DNA from 3 places in the Streptomyces sp. Y7 genome. Region 3 is predicted to be linked to each of the others. Evidence: riboswitches for the same ligand, from Rfam matches in the RefSeq annotation. Region 3 holds a riboswitch; each other region holds the start of a gene.
What was found. A riboswitch is a leader RNA that binds a small molecule or an ion and turns the genes downstream of it on or off. The one in region 3 is predicted to bind cobalamin.
Positions count from the first base shown of each region.

Region 1 (5,823 bases), on a different contig from region 3:
TGCTCCAGATACTCGCCGAAGCCCTCGGGCCCGAACTCCCGCCCCAGACCGGAGTTCTTGTAGCCGCCGAACGGGCCCAGCATGTCGAGGCTGAAGGTGTTCACCGAGTACGTCCCGGTGCGGACCTGCCGCGCGATCTCGATGCCGTGCCCGGTGTCGCCGGTCCAGACGCTGCCGCTGAGGCCGTAGTCGGAGTCGTTGGCGATCTTCACGGCTTCGGACTCGTCGCCGTACGGGAGAAGACAGATCACCGGCCCGAAGATCTCCTCGCGGGCGATCCGCATGGAGTTGTCGACGTCCCCGAACAGCGTCGGCTCGACGTACCAGCCCTTGTCCCTGCCCGCCGGGCGCCCGCCCCCCGTCAGGATCTTCGCGCCCTCCTCCTGCCCGATGCGGATGTAGTCGAGGTTGCGGCGCTGCTGCCGCTGGGCGACCAGCGGTCCCACCTGGGTCGCCGGGTCGAGCGGGTCGCCGACCACCAGTGCGCCGGCCGCCGCGGCGAAGGCCTCGGCGAACTCGTCGTAGCGGGAGCGCGGGAGCAGGATGCGGGTCTGGGCCACGCAGGCCTGGCCGTTGTTCATCCAGGCCGCGGGGACGACCCCGGCGACGGTCGCCTCGACGTCCGCGTCCGGCAGGACCACGGCCGCCGACTTGCCGCCCAACTCCAGGGTGACGCGGGTGAGATTGCGGGCGGCGACCTCCATGACGCGCTTGCCGGCGGCCACGGAGCCGGTGAAGGAGACCTTGTCGACCGACGGATGCCCGACGAGGTACTCGCTGACCTCACGGTCCGCCGGCAGGATCGAGAGCACGCCCTCCGGCAGCCCGGCGTCCTTCGCGATCTCGGCGAGGAGATAGGCGTCGAGCGGCGACTCGGGCGACGGCTTGAGGACGACCGTGCAGCCGGTGAGCAGTGCGGGCGCGAGCTTGGCGGCGGCGACGAACTGCGGGACGTTCCAGGGGACCACGGCGGCGACGACCCCGACCGGCTCACGCCGTACGAGGATCCTGCCGAGGACGCCGTCGCGGGTCTCCTCGTAGGTGAAGTTCCGCGCGACCGTGATCGCCGCGTCCCACACCATCATCGCGCCGAGGGCCTGGGCGAGGACGCTCCAGGAGTAGGGGGAGCCGTTCTCGGAGGAGATCACGCGGGCGATCTCCTCGTGCCGCACCGCGATCCCGTCCTTGATACGGGTGACGACCTCGATCCGCTCGTCGAGGCTCATGCGCGGCCAGGGCCCCTCGTCGAACGCCTTGCGCGCCACGGCGACGGCCCGGTCGACGTCGGCCGGCGAGGCGTGCGGGACGCGTCCGATGACCTCTTCGGTGTGCGGCGAGACGACCTCGATGACGTCCTTGCCGAGGGGGTCGGTCAACTCCCCGCCGATGAACAGCTGTCCGTGTTCCACGAGCTCGGTCATGGCCGACTGCCTCCCCGGAGCGTGACTCTGACGATCCATCAGATCTACCGCACTGATACCAGTTCCGTCCGAAGTAGTCCACGGAGCACACGTAGATGACTCGGGCTCCCATCGGAACCTGTTCTAGTTATAGTGATCCGGTCGGCCGGAACGTGTCGCGGCGATTGGGGAACCCATGACGCAGATGTACGACCACGGCGGCGGTGTCCGATCCATCGAGGTCCCCATCCCCGACAACCCTCTCGGCCACACCCTGGTGTACGTCGTCGACACCGACCGGGGCCCGGTGCTCGTCGACACCGGCTGGGACGACCCGACGTCCTGGGACACGCTCGCCGAGGGCCTCGCGGCGTGCGGCACGGCGCCCGGTGAGATCCACGGCGTGGTGATCACCCATCACCATCCCGACCACCACGGCCTGTCGGGCAGGGTGCGCGAGGCGTCGGGGGCCTGGATCGCGATGCACGCGGCGGACGCGGCGATCGTACGGCGCACCCGCACGACCCGCCCCGACCGCTGGTTCACCTACATGGCCGCCAAACTCACGGCGGCCGGCGCCCCCGAGGCCCACGTCGCGCCCCTGCGCACGGCGCGCCGCCCCGGCACCCTGCCCGGCTTCACCCCGGCCGACCCCGACCGCGAGATCGTCCCCGGCGAACTCCTCGACCTCCCCGGCCGCCGCCTGCGCGCGATCTGGACACCGGGCCACACGCCCGGCCATGTCTGCCTGCACCTGGAGGAGGACCACCCGACGCGCCTCCCGGGCCACGGCCGCCTGTTCTCCGGCGACCACCTGCTCCCCGGCATCACCCCGCACATCGGCCTGTACGAGGACCCCGACGACAGTGGGGGTGCCCCCGCGCGAGCGTATGCGGGCGTGGGGGAGGTCACGGACCCGCTGGGCGACTACCTGGCCTCCCTGGAACGCGTCGCCGCCCTCGCCCCCGCCGAGGTCCTCCCGGCCCACCAGCACACCTTCACCGACGCGCCGGCCCGCGTCCGCCAGCTGCTGACCCACCACGAGGACCGCCTCACCGACCTCCTCACCCTCCTCGCCACCCCCCTCACCCCCTGGCAACTCGCCGAACGCATGGAGTGGAACCGCCCCTGGTCCCAGATCCCGTACGGCTCCAGAAACATCGCGATAGCGGAGGCGGAGGCCCATCTGAGGCGGCTGGTGAAGCTGGGGAGAGCGGAGGCGGTGGCGGGCAGTGGGCCGGTGGCTTATGTGGCGGTGTGAAGCCGACCAGGGCGGCCACGCCCGCAACAGGGGTTCAGGGCACCATGAACGCCATGAACCGCGCTGAGCCTCCGCCCCCGCCGCCCCCCTTGGACCGTCTCCTCGCCGAGCGCGCCTGCGAGCGCGTAGTCATCGAGTTCGTGCACCGCCTCGACCTCGGCGAACCGGCCTCCGTCGCCGAGTTGTTCACCGAGGACGGTGTCTGGGCATGGCCGGCCGGCGACCGGTCGGTCAAGGGGCGGGAGGCTCTTCGTGAGTACTTCGGCTCCCGTCCCGCCGACCGGCTCTCGCGCCGCGTGATGGCCAACATCCTGGTGACGGTCACGTCCGCGGACACCGCGCAGGCGACCTCGTACTTCACGACGTACCGCGTCGACGGCTACACGGGCGGCATCGTCCCGCCCGGCCCTCCGGTCCAGGTCGGCCACTACCAGGACGCCTTCCACCGCACGTCGGACGGCACCTGGCTGCTCACCGCCAGGACCCTCCATCTGCCCTTCGGCGGACCGACCCCGAGGACCGGCGCCTAGTCACGCATGAAGGCGCGGATCAACGCTTCGGCGTCGCCGAGGAGTTCGACCTCGCTCTGCGACATCGTCGGGTTGGCGGCCCGTCGTCGCAGCGCCTCCGTGATGCCGTCGTGTGTGAGGTGGGACGGGTCGGCGAGGAGGGCCGTAAGGATGGCGCGGGCGGGCTCGGCGATGGGTTCGTCGCCGACCGCGACCTGGGCGAGGATCACGGCGGAGGTGCCCCAGTCGAGACCGGCGTCGCCCTCCTCGGTGTTGTTCCAGTCGATGACGTAGGGGCCGTCGGGGGTGAGGATGACGTTGTCGGGGTGGAGGTCCAGGTGCAGGACACAGGCCCCGGGCCGGCGCGCGGGGACTCCGTGCAGCTGCCGCAGCAGCCGGGCCAGGGTGCCGCCCGCCTCGTCCGCGTTCATGGCCCCGGCACTCAGCGCCTCCAGCATCGTCGGCCCGGGCAGCCGCTGCATCACGAGGTCGGTCCTCGAGGAGTCGGCGAGGCGGACGCGGGGCGCCGGGAAGCCGTGGGCGAGGACATGCGCCATCACCGCCCCCTCGGCGAGCGCGTCCCCCCACCCCTCCCGGTCGCGGCGCAGTACCCACGCCCCGTCGATCTCGTACACGTCGGCGGTCCGCCCCGTCCCGAGCAGCCGTCCCACCGGTCCCCGCATCGCCTCTGCCCCCTCCGTCACGGGCCGAAGGTACCGGTCGCACGGGCGGCCCCGAGGGGCCGGGTTACGGGCGGGTAGAGTGTCGCCGTCGTCATCACCCCCGTACATGGGAAAGCCGGTGCAAATCCGGCGCTGACCCGCAACCGTGAACCGGTCGTCGTCGAAGGCCGGTGAGCCGGATCGCCGTGTACGGGAAGTGACCGGCTCACGTGCCCCGGCAGTCGGCCGGAGTGCGGCACCGTCGAGGTATACGGAGCCGAGCCGCCGGGGTCTCCCCTGTGCTGCCCGGTTCCTCTGAGGGAAGGGCACCCGCCGATCATGTACGTCCGCCGCAGCGCCGCGGTCCTGGCCGCCGCCGTCGTGATCGGCGCCGCCGCGCCGGCCATAGCCGCCGACTCCTCCGCGTCGCCCTCCCCCTCCGCCTCGCCGAAGCCGCAGTACCCCGCCGAGCTGTACGGCACCACCGACCCCACCTACGACGGCGTCTGGCGGCAGTCCCTCGCGCTGCTCGCCCAGGACACCGCCGGGGTGAAGCCGGCCAAGGGGGCCGTGGAGTGGCTGGTGGGGCAGCAGTGCGCCAACGGGGCCTTCGCGCCCTACCGTGCCGACGCCGCCACCGCGGACTGCGAGGCCAAAACCCCCGTCGACACCAACAACACCGCTGCCGCGGTCCAGGCGCTGGCCGCCCTCGGTGGACACGACGCCGCCACCGCCAAGGCCGTGACCTGGCTGAAGTCCGTCCAGAACAAGGACGGCGGCTGGGGATACATGCCGGGCGGGGCCAGCGACACCAACTCCACGTCCGTGGTGATCGGTGCGCTCGTCGCCGCCGGTGAGAAGCCGGCGGACGTCCGCAAGGACGGTAAGACGGCCTACGACGCGCTCAACAAGCTCGCCCTGCCCTGCAAGGACGACGACGGCGGCGCCTTCGCCTTCCAGCCCGACAAGAAGGGCAAGCTGCTCGCCAACGCCGACGCCACCGCGGCCGGCGTCCTCGGCTCGCTCGGCAAGGGCCTCGTCGTGAGCCCCGGCAAGGACGCGCCGGCCACTCGATGCGTCAGCGAGGGCCTCCCCGCCTCGCAGCAGGCCGCCGTCAACGGCGCCGCCCACCTCACCGACGCCCTCGCCAAAAACGGCCACCTCACGTCCACCCTCCCCGGCGCCGAGGACCAGCCCGACTACGGCAACACCGCCGACGCGGTCGTCGCGCTGGCCGCCCTCTCCGGTGCCGACGCCGCCGCGAAGCCGCTGCGCTGGCTGGAGCAGAACTCCGCGAAGTGGGCGGAGCAGAGCGGCCCCGCCGCCTACGCCCAGCTCATCCTCGCCGCCCACGCCACCGGCACCGACCCCCGCGACTTCGGCGGCGCCGACCTGGTCGAGCAGCTCAACGCCACGGGTCCCGCACCGCAGGCCGCGACCAAGGCCACGGACGAGGCCGAGAAGAAGGACGCGAAGAAGGACGACAGTCCCTTCGGTGTCTGGTGGTACGTCGGCATCTTCCTCGTCGTCGGCATCGGCATCGGCTTCCTGCTGAGCGGGCGCAAGAAGGGCCCGCAGGCGTGATCCGTCGCGTGCTCGCCCCGCTCCTGGCCGCGCTGGTCCTGCTGACCGGCGCGGCTCAGGGCGCCCACGCGGCCGGCTATCGCTACTGGTCGTTCTGGGAGCGCCAGGGCGGCACCTGGATCTACGCCACCCAGGGCCCCTCCCTCGCCCGTCCGTCCGACGGCGACGTCCAGGGTTTCCGGTTCGCGGTGAGCGAGGACTCCAAGGACGCGACACAGCCCAGGGGCGCGGCCGAGTTCGCGGTGATCTGCGCCAGGACGCCCGCCGAGGACGGCAGCAAGCGGGTCGCCCTGGTCATCGACTTCGGTACGGCGGCCGACGCCCCCTCGGGCGAGACGCCCCCCGCCCGCCGTACGGCCTGTGCCCGGGTCGCGCCCGACGCGACGACCGCGGACGCCCTGGCGGCC
Region 1 is NZ_JBIDDQ010000043.1:28,327-34,149, reverse strand. Features, by position in the region: gene ACGFW6_RS43750 (aldehyde dehydrogenase) at 1-1,421, opposite strand, end outside; gene ACGFW6_RS43745 (MBL fold metallo-hydrolase) at 1,597-2,661, shown strand; gene ACGFW6_RS43740 (nuclear transport factor 2 family protein) at 2,715-3,191, shown strand; gene ACGFW6_RS43735 (phosphotransferase) at 3,188-3,853, opposite strand; cobalamin riboswitch at 3,925-4,056, shown strand; gene ACGFW6_RS43730 (prenyltransferase/squalene oxidase repeat-containing protein) at 4,172-5,416, shown strand; gene ACGFW6_RS43725 (SCO2322 family protein) at 5,413-5,823, shown strand, end outside.
Region 1: another riboswitch for cobalamin. It lies ahead of ACGFW6_RS43730 (prenyltransferase/squalene oxidase repeat-containing protein); the one in region 3 lies ahead of ACGFW6_RS38135 (energy-coupling factor ABC transporter permease).

Region 2 (5,823 bases), on a different contig from region 3:
CCCGGGGCTACTAGCCCGGCGGCGCCCGGGCCGCGAGGCGACCGGCCGGACCGAGGTTGCCTCATCCGGCCTTCCCGGACACCATGCGGCCCACCCCAGTTCATCTCTCGTTCACCCAGGTTACCTACGTTCATCCAGCCAATGACCTCGAACGATTGCCTGGGTAAATGGAAAACTTCTCGCTGATCCTCGCGATTGTGGTGGTAACCGCACTCGCGTTCGATTTCACGAACGGTTTCCACGACACCGCCAACGCGATGGCCACCACCATCTCGACCGGTGCGCTCAAGCCCAAGGTCGCGGTGGCCATGTCCGCCGTGCTGAACCTTGTCGGCGCCTTCCTCTCCGTGGAGGTCGCCAACACGATCTCCAAAGGTCTCGTCGACGAGACCGGCATCCGCCCCGAGGTCATCTTCGCCGCGTTGGTCGGCGCGATCCTCTGGAACCTGCTCACGTGGCTGGTGGGCCTGCCCAGCAGTTCCTCGCACGCCCTGATGGGCGGTCTGATCGGCGCGACCATCGCCTCCGCCGGCGTCGGCGCCGTCCACGGCGACGCGCTCGTCACCAAGGTGCTGATCCCGGCGATCGCCGCCCCGCTGGTCGCGGGCATCGCCGCGCTGCTGGCCACCCGCCTGACCTACACCCTCGGCAAGAAGGCCGACGGCAAGGCCGCCGCCAAGGGCTACCGCACCGGCCAGATCGCCTCCGCCGGCCTGGTCTCCCTCGCCCACGGCACCAACGACGCGCAGAAGACCATGGGCATCATCACCCTCGCCCTGGTCGCCGGCGGTGCCGTCGCCCCCGACTCCGACCCGCCCATGTGGGTCATCCTCTCCGCGGGCCTGGCCATCGCGCTCGGCACCTACCTCGGCGGCTGGCGCATCATCCGCACCATGGGCAAGGGCCTGACCGACCTTCAGCCGCAGCAGGGCTTCGCCGCCCAGACCAGCGCGGCCACCGTCATCCTGGCCTCCTCCCACCTCGGCTTCTCCCTCTCCACCACGCACTCCGTCTCCGGCTCGGTGATGGGTGCCGGCCTCGGCCGCAAGGGCGGCGTCGTCCGCTGGTCGACGGCCACCCGCATGTTCGTCGCCTGGGGCCTGACCCTGCCGGCCGCCGCCCTGGTCGGCGCGCTCGCCGAGTACGTGACGGGCTTCGGCACCTGGGGCACGGCCGTGGTCGCCGTCTTCCTGGTCGGCTCCAGCGCCGCGATCTGGAAGATCTCCCGCCGCGAGGTCGTCGACCACACGAACGTCAACGCGACCGACGAGGCGCCCGGCGTGGTCACCACCGCCATGGCCGCCGTGACCCCGCCCCCGGCGGGCACGCCGGCCGAGGACCTCACGGCCACGATCCCGGCCCCGTCCTCCGAGCCCGCGCCCTCGCAGGCCACCGTCTGACCCGCCCCGCAACCCGGCTAACAGGAAAGTAGAAGCATGAAGATCGACTGGGCGGCTCTCGGCTCCGTCTTCGGCGTCAGTCTCGTGGTCACCGTGGCCCTGGTGGGCCTGTTCACCCTCGGCGTCGCGGGTCTGTCGCGCCGCGAACGGGCCGTGGCCCAGGGCGACTCGGCCGCGCTCGCGGTCACCGGCGCCTACGCCTGCTTCGCGGCCTGCGCGGCCGCCGTGGCCTACGGGATCTCTCTGATCGTGGCCTGACCCACAGGCCCTTCGTGGCCTGACCCACAGGCCCTTCGTGGCCTGACCCACAGGCCCTTCGTGGCCTGACCCACAGGCCCTTCGTGGCCTGACCCACCACACGCGAAACACCCGAGGTGCGGGACGGACGACCGTCCCGCACCTCGCCGTCGTGTGGGCCTTCGCACACTCTCCCGTCGCAGGTCAACGGCAAGTTGACGCCTCTCGGAACCCCGTGGTGGACTGCCGGGGCCAAGTACGACGGCAGAAGAGGAAGCCGGTGAGAATCCGGCGCGGTCCCGCCACTGTCACCGGGGTAGCAATCCCCGGGAGCCAGGAACTCTCGCCGTCGGTCTCGTCGAACCAGGGCGCGGACACCCTGAGTGAGGACACAACGCGATGCTCGCCTGCCGATCGACACGCAGTACCAGACCCACGTCTGACCTCACGGTCGGCTGACCCCGATGCGAGCCGATCGCGTCTTCGCGTACGGCGCCGCCGCCGGGCTCCTCGGTGATCTGCTGCTCGGCGACCCCCGCCGGGGGCATCCGGTCGCCGCGTTCGGACGGGCCGCGGCCGCCGTGGAACGGGTGTTGTGGCGCGACGACCGCGCACGCGGCGCGGTGCACACCGTCGTGTGCGCCGGTGGCGCCGTGGCGCTGGGTGCCCTCGCCGCCCGCGCCGTCCGTACCTCCCCGGCCGCCTCGCTCGCGCTGACCGGCGCCGCCACCTGGGCCGTCGTCGGAGGCACCTCGCTCGCCCGGGAGGCCCGGGCCATCGGACGTGCCCTGGAGGCAGGGGACGTCGAGGCGGCGCGGGCGCGGCTACCGCACCTGTGCGGGCGGGATCCGCAGGCGCTGGACGCGGACGGGATCGCGCGGGCGGTCGTCGAGTCCGTCGCCGAGAACACCTCCGACGCGGTCGTGGGGGCCCTGGTGTGGGGTGCCGTCGGCGGTGTCCCCGGACTGCTCGGCTTCCGGGCCGTGAACACGCTCGACGCGATGGTCGGGCACAAATCACCCAAGTACCGGCGCTACGGCTGGGCTTCGGCCCGGCTCGACGACCTCGCCGGCTGGCCCGGGGCGCGCCTGACGGCCGTACTCGCCACCGTCGCCGGCGGCGATCCCCGCGGGGCGGTGCGGGCCTGGCGTGCCGACGCCGACGCGCACCCGAGCCCCAACGCCGGTCCTGTGGAGGCGTCGTTCGCGGGAGCCCTCGGGGTACGGCTCGGCGGGACCCTCTCCTACGGCGGCCGGGTCGAGCACCGTCCCGTGCTCAACGGGAACGGACGGGCCGTGGGCACCCACGACGTCGAACGCGCCGTACGGCTGTCCAGGCGCGTCGGTTGGCTGGCGCTCGGCGTGTGTGTCGCCGCGCGCCGTATCACGAAGGGGCGTACCTCATGACGGGCGGTGGCCTTCTTGTCGCCGGCACCACCTCCGACGCCGGCAAGAGCGTCGTCACCGCCGGGATCTGCCGGTGGCTGGTGCGGCAGGGGGTGAAGGTCGCGCCGTTCAAGGCGCAGAACATGTCCCTGAACTCGTTCGTGACGCGCGAGGGCGCCGAGATCGGGCGCGCTCAGGCCATGCAGGCCCAGGCGTGCCGCGTCGAGCCGACCGCGCTGATGAACCCCGTGCTGCTCAAGCCGGGCGGCGAGCAGAGCAGCCAGGTCGTGCTGCTGGGCAGGCCGGTGGGCGAGCTGAGTGCGCGCGGGTACCACGGCGGACGGCAGCAGCAGTTGCTGGGGACGGTGCTGGAGTGCCTCGCCGAGTTGCGGGGCACGTATGACGCGGTGATCTGTGAGGGGGCCGGCTCTCCGGCCGAGATCAATCTGCGGCGGACCGACATCGTCAACATGGGCATCGCCCGCAATGCCGGGCTCCCGGTGCTCGTCGTCGGCGACATCGACCGCGGCGGCGTCTTCGCCTCCTTCTTCGGGACCGTCGCCCTGCTGTCCCGTCAGGACCAGGAGCTGATCGCCGGGTTCCTCGTCAACAAGTTCCGCGGCGACGTCTCGCTCCTCGAACCGGGCCTCGACATGCTGCACGACCTCACCGGGCGGCACACCTACGGCGTCCTGCCCTTCCGGCACGGGCTCGGCATCGACGAGGAGGACGGGCTGCGGGTGTCGCTGCGCGGAGCCGTCCGGGAGTCCCAGGTCTCCTCCCCCGTCGGCGAGGACGTGCTGCGGGTCGCGGTGTGTGCCGTGCCGCTGATGTCCAACTTCACGGACGTCGACGCGCTGGCCGCCGAACCGGGCGTCGTCGTGCGGTTCGTGGACCGCCCGGAGGAGCTGGCCGACGCGGATCTCGTCATCGTCCCCGGGACCCGGGGGACGGTCCGGGCACTGGAGTGGCTGCGGGAGCGGGGGCTCGCGGACGCCCTCGTCCGCAGGGCCGCCGAAGGGCGGCCGATCCTCGGCGTCTGCGGTGGCTTCCAGGTCCTCGGCGAGCACATCGAGGACGACGTCGAGAGCCGGCGCGGCCGGGTCGAGGGGCTCGGCGTCCTGCCCGTCCGGGTGCGGTTCGCCCGGGAGAAGACCCTCACCCGGCCGGTCGGCGAGGCCCTCGGGGAGCGGGTCGAGGGGTACGAGATCCATCACGGGGTCGCCGAGGTGACCGGGGGCGAACCCTTCCTGGACGGCTGCCGGGTCGGTCAGACCTGGGGCACGCACTGGCACGGCTCGCTGGAGTCGGACGGTTTCCGACGGGCGTTCCTGCGCGAGGTGGCGGCCGCCGCGGGCCGCCGGTTCGTGCCGGCGCCGGACACCTCGTTCGCCGCGCTGCGCGAGGAGCAGCTCGACCGGCTCGGCGATCTGATCGAACAGCACGCGGACACGGACGCGCTGTGGCGGCTCATCGAGTCCGGCGCGCCGCAAGGACTGCCTTTCATTCCACCGGGAGCGCCCGCATGAGCACAGTGTTGTTGTTGTCGACCGCCGACACGGATCTGCTGGCGGCCAGGGCCGCCTCCGGTGCCGACTACCGGATCGGCAACCCGACCCGCGTGGACGTCGAGACCGAGCTGCCCGCGCTGCTCGACGGCGCGGACCTCGCCGTCGTGCGGCTGCTGGGCGGCAAGCGGGCCTGGGAGGACGGGCTCGCGAAGCTGAAGGCGTCCGGTGTGCCGACCGTGCTGCTGGGCGGCGAGGCCGTGCCGGACGCGGAGCTGATGGCCGAGTCGTCCGTCCCGGCCGGTGTGGTCGCCGAGGCGCTGAAGTACCTCGTCGAGGGCGGCCCCGCCAACCTCACCGAGCTCGCCCGGTTCCTGTCCGACACCGTGCTGCTGACGGGCGAGGGGTTCGACGAGCCGCAGAAGATGCCGGAGTACGGCGTCCATGGCGACCGTCCGTTCCAGGAGGGCCGTCCGACCGTGGGCGTGCTCTTCTACCGGGCCCATGAACTGAGCGGCAACACCGCGTTCGTGGACACCCTGTGCGACGCGATCGAGGCTCGGGGCGCCAACGCGCTGCCGGTGTACTGCGGTTCGCTGCGCGGCGCGGATCCCGAGCTGTACGAGCTCCTCGGGAAGGCCGACGCCCTCGTCGCCACCGTCCTCGCGGCCGGGGGCACGCATGCCTCGCAGGCGTCGGCGGGCGGTGACGAGGAGGCATGGGACATCGGCAGGCTGGCCGAGCTGAACGTCCCCGTGCTGCAGGGGCTGTGCCTGACGTCGTCGAAGAGCGCCTGGGAGGAGTCCGACGCCGCGCTCTCCCCGATGGACGCGGCGATGCAGGTCGCGATCCCGGAGTTCGACGGCCGGCTGATCACCGTCCCGTTCTCCTTCAAGGAGCAGGGCCCGGACGACGTGCCCGTGTACGTGGCCGACCCCGAGCGGGCCGGACGGGTCGCCGGGATCGCCGTACGGCACGCCCGGTTGCGGCACAAGCCGAACGCCGACAAGAAGCTCGCGCTCGTCTTCACCGCCTACCCGACCAAGCACTCGCGCGTCGGCAACGCGGTCGGCCTGGACACGCCCGCCTCCGCGGTGCGGGTCCTGGACGCGCTCAAGCAGGCCGGGTACGGGGTGACCGAGTACCCGGACAACGGCGACGAGTTGATCCACCGGCTCATCGAGGCGGGCGGACACGACGTCGAGTGGCTGACCGAGGACCAGCTGGCGTCGGCGCCCGCGCGGGTACCGCTCGCCGACTACCGGTCGTGGTTCGACAAGCTCGACCCGGAAC
Region 2 is NZ_JBIDDQ010000020.1:1,700-7,522, forward strand. Features, by position in the region: gene ACGFW6_RS33520 (lysozyme) at 1-14, shown strand, start outside; gene ACGFW6_RS33525 (anion permease) at 168-1,400, shown strand; gene ACGFW6_RS33530 (hypothetical protein) at 1,437-1,658, shown strand; cobalamin riboswitch at 1,859-2,001, shown strand; gene ACGFW6_RS33535 (cobalamin biosynthesis protein) at 2,102-3,043, shown strand; gene ACGFW6_RS33540 (cobyric acid synthase) at 3,040-4,551, shown strand; gene cobN (cobaltochelatase subunit CobN) at 4,548-5,823, shown strand, end outside.
Region 2: another riboswitch for cobalamin. It lies ahead of ACGFW6_RS33535 (cobalamin biosynthesis protein); the one in region 3 lies ahead of ACGFW6_RS38135 (energy-coupling factor ABC transporter permease).

Region 3 (5,823 bases):
CCGGCCCACGGCTGCCCGCCGTACTCGATGACCCGGCTGCGCACGTTCCAGGGGGCGGGCAGCACCGGCTCCTCGCCGCCGTCGGCGCGGCGCCGCACCAGCGTGTACCGGCCGCCCTCGGTGGGCCGGGCCTCGGTCCACCACGCCTCCGCCCCCACGAACCCCACGAAGTCGGGCCGCCCCTCGTGCGCCGCGGCGACGGCCGCGTCGATGGGCGAGGGCCAGGAACCGTACGCCAGCGTCCGCACTGTCTCCCCCAACTCCCCTAGGCCGTACGCAGAAAACGGTCGAGCACGCGGACGCCGAAATGCAGTGCCTCGATGGGCACCCGCTCGTCGACGCCGTGGAACATGGCCCCGTAGTCGTAGCCCTCCGGCAGCTTCAGCGGTGAGAAGCCGTAGCCGGTGATGCCGAGCCGTGAGAACTGCTTGGCGTCGGTACCGCCGGGCATGCAGTACGGCACGACGTGCCCCTCGGGTGCGAACTCCTCGACGGCCGCGCGCATCCGGGCGTACGTCGGCGAGTCCACGGGCGACTGGAGGGCCACCTCGTGATGGTGGAACTCCCAGTTCACGTCAGGTCCGGTGAGCTGGTCAAGGGTGGCGCGGAACTCGTCCTCGTGGCCCGGCAGATAACGGCCGTCGACATAGGCCACGGCCTCCCCGGGGATGACGTTGACCTTGTAACCGGCCTCCAGCATCGTCGGGTTGGCGCTGTTGCGGACGGTCGCCTCGACCAGCCGGGCGGCAGGGCCGAGCTTCTGCATCAGGCCGTCCACGTCGTCCAGGTCGGCGTCGAGGCCGTACAGCGCGGCGAGTTCGGTGAGGGCGGCGCGCACCGTCGGGGTGAGCCGGAGCGGCCACTCGTGGGCGCCGATACGGGTGACGGCCGCGGCGAGGCGGGTGACGGCGTTCTCCCGGTTGGGCCGCGAGCCGTGCGCGGCGCGCCCGCGGGCGGTGAGCCTGACCCAGCCGGTGCCGCGCTCGCCGGCGGCGAGGGGGTAGAGCTGCCGGCCGTTGCCGTCGTGGACGGTGAACGCCCCGGACTCGCCGATGCCCTCGGTGCAGCCCTCGAACAGCCCGGCGTGGCGGTCGGCGAGAAACCCGGAGCCGTCCTCGGCGCTGGCCTCCTCGTCGGCGGTGAAGGCGATCACGACGTCCCGGCGGGGCCGTACGCCCTCGCGGGCCCAGGACCGCACGACGGCGAGGATCATCGCGTCCATGTTCTTCATGTCGACCGCGCCCCGGCCCCACACGACGCCGTCGCGGATCTCCCCGGAGAAGGGGTGCACACTCCACTCGTCGGCCTGCGCGGGCACCACGTCCAGGTGACCGTGCACGAGGAGCGCGTCCGCCGCCGGGTCGGTGCCCTCGATGCGGGCGACGACGTTCGTACGGCCTTCGGTGCGCTCCAGCAGGACGGGGTCCAGACCCGCCTCGGAGAGCCGCGCGGCGGCGTACTCGGCGGCCGGTCGCTCCCGGCAGTCGCCGCCGCCGCGGTTGGTCGTGTCGATGCGGATGAGGTCGGAGGTGAACGTGACGACTTCGTCCCGTGCCTGCCCGTCAGCCATACTGCTCCTCCACCGAGGCCGAGGCGATCGTGGTGACCGCCTTGAAGGTACGGATTCCCTCGTACATCCGCTCGCTGGTGTACGCCACCTTGCGCTCGCCGATACGTTCGACGCCGGGAACGACGGTGACCGCCATCGCGAGGTGCTCGGCGTCGAACTCGACCGCGATGGTGAACGGCCCCCCGCGCACCGGCTCGTGACGGACCGCCAGCCCGGCCGCCCGGGTGGCCGCGGCACGGATCTCGGCGGCGGTGGCGGCCGGCGTACGGCACACGGCGGCGTACCGCGAGACATGGTCCTTGACGGCGACCTTCAGCGCCTCGGGCGCGTAGCCGAGCGCGTCCTCGCAGGCCAGGTCGTCCCCGGTGACGAGCACCACCGGTACACCGTACTCGGCGGCGACGTGCGCGTTCAGCAGACCCTCGCTGGCCCGTACGTCGTTCAGCCACACCCCGGTGATGGAGTTGGGGAGGTAGGTGTGCGCGAAGACCCCCTCCATGCCGGCGCCCGTGTGGTAGCCGACGAAGGCGAGGCCGTCGATGTCGCCGTGCTGCACGCCCTCGACCATGGAGAGCGCCTTGTGTCGGCCGGTGAGCATCTGTGCGCGCTCGTCGAGCTGTTCGAGCAGCACATTGCGCATGGACCAGTGCGCCTCATTGATGACGACGGCGTCGGCTCCGCCGTCGAAGAATCCCAGCACGGCGGCGTCGACGTCCGAGGTGAACATCTTCCGGCACCGCTCCCACTGCGGAGTGCCGGGAAGCACGTCTCCGGGCCAGGTGACGCCGGTGGCGCCCTCCATGTCGGCGCTGATGAGGATCTTCATGCCCGATCACGTTACGCGCCCGGGAGGGAACCCGCCACGAAGCGGACGAACGCCACTTTCACACCTTTGGGGTGTACTTGTCAGCCACCCGCCGCGGGCACTACTGTCACCACGCCTTGGTGAACGGGAAATCCGGTGTGATGCCGGTGCGGCCCTCGCCACTGTGAATCGGGAAGTCCGGCTCCGGCCCTCACGGGCGGCCACTGGGTCCTTCGGGACCCGGGAAGGCGGAGCACGGGCGGTGTCACCCGTCAGCCAGGAGACCGGCCAAGGCACGTCAACCATCCACGAGGTGCTGGAGAGGGTCTGCTGAGCCATGCACATAGCCGAGGGTTTTCTGCCCCCGGCGCACGCGGTCGCCTGGGGCGTCGCGTCCGCGCCGTTCGTCGTACACGGAGTACGGTCACTCACCCGTGAGGTCAGGGAGCATCCCGAGAGCACACTGCTGCTCGGCGCCTCCGGAGCCTTCACCTTCGTCCTGTCCGCGCTGAAGCTGCCGTCGGTGACCGGCAGCTGTTCGCATCCCACCGGCACGGGCCTGGGCGCCATCCTGTTCCGGCCACCGATCATGGCGGTCCTGGGCACCATCACCCTGCTGTTCCAGGCGCTGCTGCTCGCGCACGGCGGTCTGACCACGCTCGGCGCGAACGTGTTCTCGATGGCGATCGTCGGGCCCTGGGCCGGCTACGCGATCTACCGGCTGCTGCGGCGCTACGACGTGCCGCTGATGGTCGCCGTCTTCTTCGGCGCGTTCGTCGCGGACCTGTCCACCTACTGCGTGACGAGTGTCCAGCTGGCGCTGGCGTTCCCCGACCCGGGCAGTGGATTCGTGGGCGCGCTCGGCAAGTTCGGCTCCATCTTCGCCATCACGCAGATCCCGCTGGCGGTGAGCGAGGGCCTGCTGACCGTGCTCGTGATGCGGCTGCTGGTGCAGTCCAGCAAGGGAGAACTGACCCGGCTGGGTGTGCTCCTCGCCAAGAAGCAGTCCCAGAGCGAGACGGAGGCGGTGGCCCGGTGAGCAGGAACACGAAGATCAACGTCCTGCTGCTGCTCGTGGTGGCCGCGCTCGCCGTGCTGCCGCTGGCGCTCGGCCTGGGCGACCACAAGGAGGAGCCGTTCACCGGCGCCGACGGCGAGGCGGAGTCGGCGATCACCGAGATCGAGCCGGACTACGAGCCGTGGTTCTCGCCGCTGTACGAGCCGCCCTCGGGTGAGATCGAGTCGGCCCTGTTCTCCCTCCAAGCGGCGCTCGGCGCGGGTGTCCTCGCGTACTACTTCGGGCTGCACCGCGGGCGGAGGCAGGGCGAGCAGCGGGCACTGGAGCGGGTCGGCGAGGAGGCGGCGGCCGGTGCCGCCGAGGAGTCGAAGGCCGACAGGGTCTGACACGTGCTGCCGATCGACGCGGCGGCGCACAGCAGTCGCTGGCGCCGCCGTCATCCCGTGGACAAGGCCGTGCTCGGGCTCGGTCTCACCGTGCTCGCGATCTCCCTGCCGCCCTGGCCGGGTGCCGCGCTGGTCCTTCTCACCGCGCTGACCGTGCTGCTGGGTCCGGCAGGTGTGCCCGGGCGGCGGCTGTGGCGGGCGTATCGCGTGCCGCTCGGCTTCTGTGTGACCGGCGCGGCCACGCTGCTGGTCCAGGTCGGCGGCGGGCAGGGCTTGGTGTCCCTCGCCGCCGACGGGCCGCTGCGCGCCGGTGAATTGCTGCTGCGCACCTCGGCGGCCTCGCTCGGGGTGCTGCTGTTCGCGTTCACCACACCGATGTCGGACCTGCTGCCGCGGCTGGTGAAGGCCGGGGTGCCCGCGCCCGTCGTGGACGTCGCGCTGGTGACGTACCGCATGAGCTTCCTGCTGCTGGACTCGATGCGCCGGGTGCGGGACGCGCAGGCCGCGCGGCTCGGGCACACCACCCGGGCCGCGACCTGGCGTTCGCTGGCCGGGCTCGGCGCGACCGCGTTCGTGCGGTCCTTCGACCGCGCCACGCGGCTCCAGGCCGGGCTCGCCGGGCGCGGCTACGACGGAACCCTGCGCGTCCTGGTACCCGAGGCGAAGGTCTCCGTCCGTTTCACGGCCGCGAGTTGCGCTCTGCTCGCAGCGCTGGCCGCCCTCACCCTCGTACTGGAAAGGGCCCTGCCATGAGCGAGCCCACCGCGCCGGTCGCCCTGCGGGGCGCCGCCGACACCTGCCGGGCCGGCGCCGGCGCGCTCATGGCCGGGGGCCACTCCCCACTCACGACGCAGGCCACCCCCACCCCCGCACCGGAAAGGGCCCTGCCATGAGCGAGCCCACCGCGCTGGTCGCCCTGCGGGGCGCCGCCTACGCCTACGAGGACGGCCCCGTCGTGCTCAGCGGCCTCGACTTCGACGTCCGCGAAGGGCGGGCGCTGGCACTGCTGGGCCGTAACGGCAGCGGCAAGACCACGCTGATGCGGCTGCTCAGCGGCGGACTCAGGCCGCACGAGGGCCGGTTGTCGGTCGAGGGGACGCCGGTCTCCTACGACCGCAAGGGGCTGACCCGGCTGCGGACGACCGTGCAACTGGTGGTGCAGGACCCCGACGACCAGCTGTTCGCCGCGTCCGTCGCGCAGGACGTGTCCTTCGGCCCGCTCAACCTCGGTCTGCCGGACGTCGAGGTGCGGGCGCGGGTCGACGAGGCGCTGGCCGCGCTGGACATCGCCCGGCTGGCGGACCGGCCCACGCATCTGCTGTCGTACGGGCAGCGCAAGCGCACGGCCATTGCCGGGGCCGTCGCGATGCGGCCCCGCGTGCTGATCCTCGACGAGCCCACCGCCGGGCTCGACCCCGACGGCCAGGAGCGCCTGCTCACCACCCTCGGCGGGCTGCGGGCGAACGGCACCACGGTCGTCATGGCCACGCACGACGTCGATCTCGCACTGCGCTGGGCCGACGACGCGGCGCTGCTCACCCCGTCCGGTGTCCGCACCGGACCCGCGGCCACCATGCTGGCCCGCACCGAACTCCTGCGGGAGGCCGGGCTGCGGCTGCCGTGGGGCGTCGCGGCGGCCCGACTGCTGCGCGCGCACGGCCTGCTGGACGACTCGGCGCCGGGTCCGCGCGACGCGGACGAGCTGGCCGCCCTGGCGGCGGCACCCACCACCCCGACGATTCCGGCCGACGGCTGAGACACCCGTGCGTTGGGCACACGGGTGATACATCCCGCCGGCGGACACCAAAGGCCCGGGGGACCGCGCGGTTGCCTGTTTCATGAGGTCACGCACGACCGAAGTGAGGCAGCATGGCCGAGGCCACCGAGGACACCCGCCCGCCCGAAGGGCTGAAGGCCAACGCGATCGGGTTCGTCGACGCCCTCGTCATCGGGCTCAACGCCACCTCGCCCGCGTACTCGCTGGCCGCGGCCATCGGACCGGTCGTGGCCCTCGTGGGTGTCTACGCCCCCGGCGTCATGCTCG
Region 3 is NZ_JBIDDQ010000028.1:15,747-21,569, reverse strand. Features, by position in the region: gene ACGFW6_RS38150 (LpqB family beta-propeller domain-containing protein) at 1-260, opposite strand, end outside; gene ACGFW6_RS38145 (M20/M25/M40 family metallo-hydrolase) at 266-1,570, opposite strand; gene ACGFW6_RS38140 (M55 family metallopeptidase) at 1,563-2,396, opposite strand; cobalamin riboswitch at 2,497-2,683, shown strand; gene ACGFW6_RS38135 (energy-coupling factor ABC transporter permease) at 2,713-3,414, shown strand; gene ACGFW6_RS38130 (energy-coupling factor ABC transporter substrate-binding protein) at 3,411-3,779, shown strand; gene cbiQ (cobalt ECF transporter T component CbiQ) at 3,783-4,532, shown strand; gene ACGFW6_RS38120 (hypothetical protein) at 4,529-4,672, shown strand; gene ACGFW6_RS38115 (energy-coupling factor ABC transporter ATP-binding protein) at 4,669-5,535, shown strand; gene ACGFW6_RS38110 (APC family permease) at 5,649-5,823, shown strand, end outside.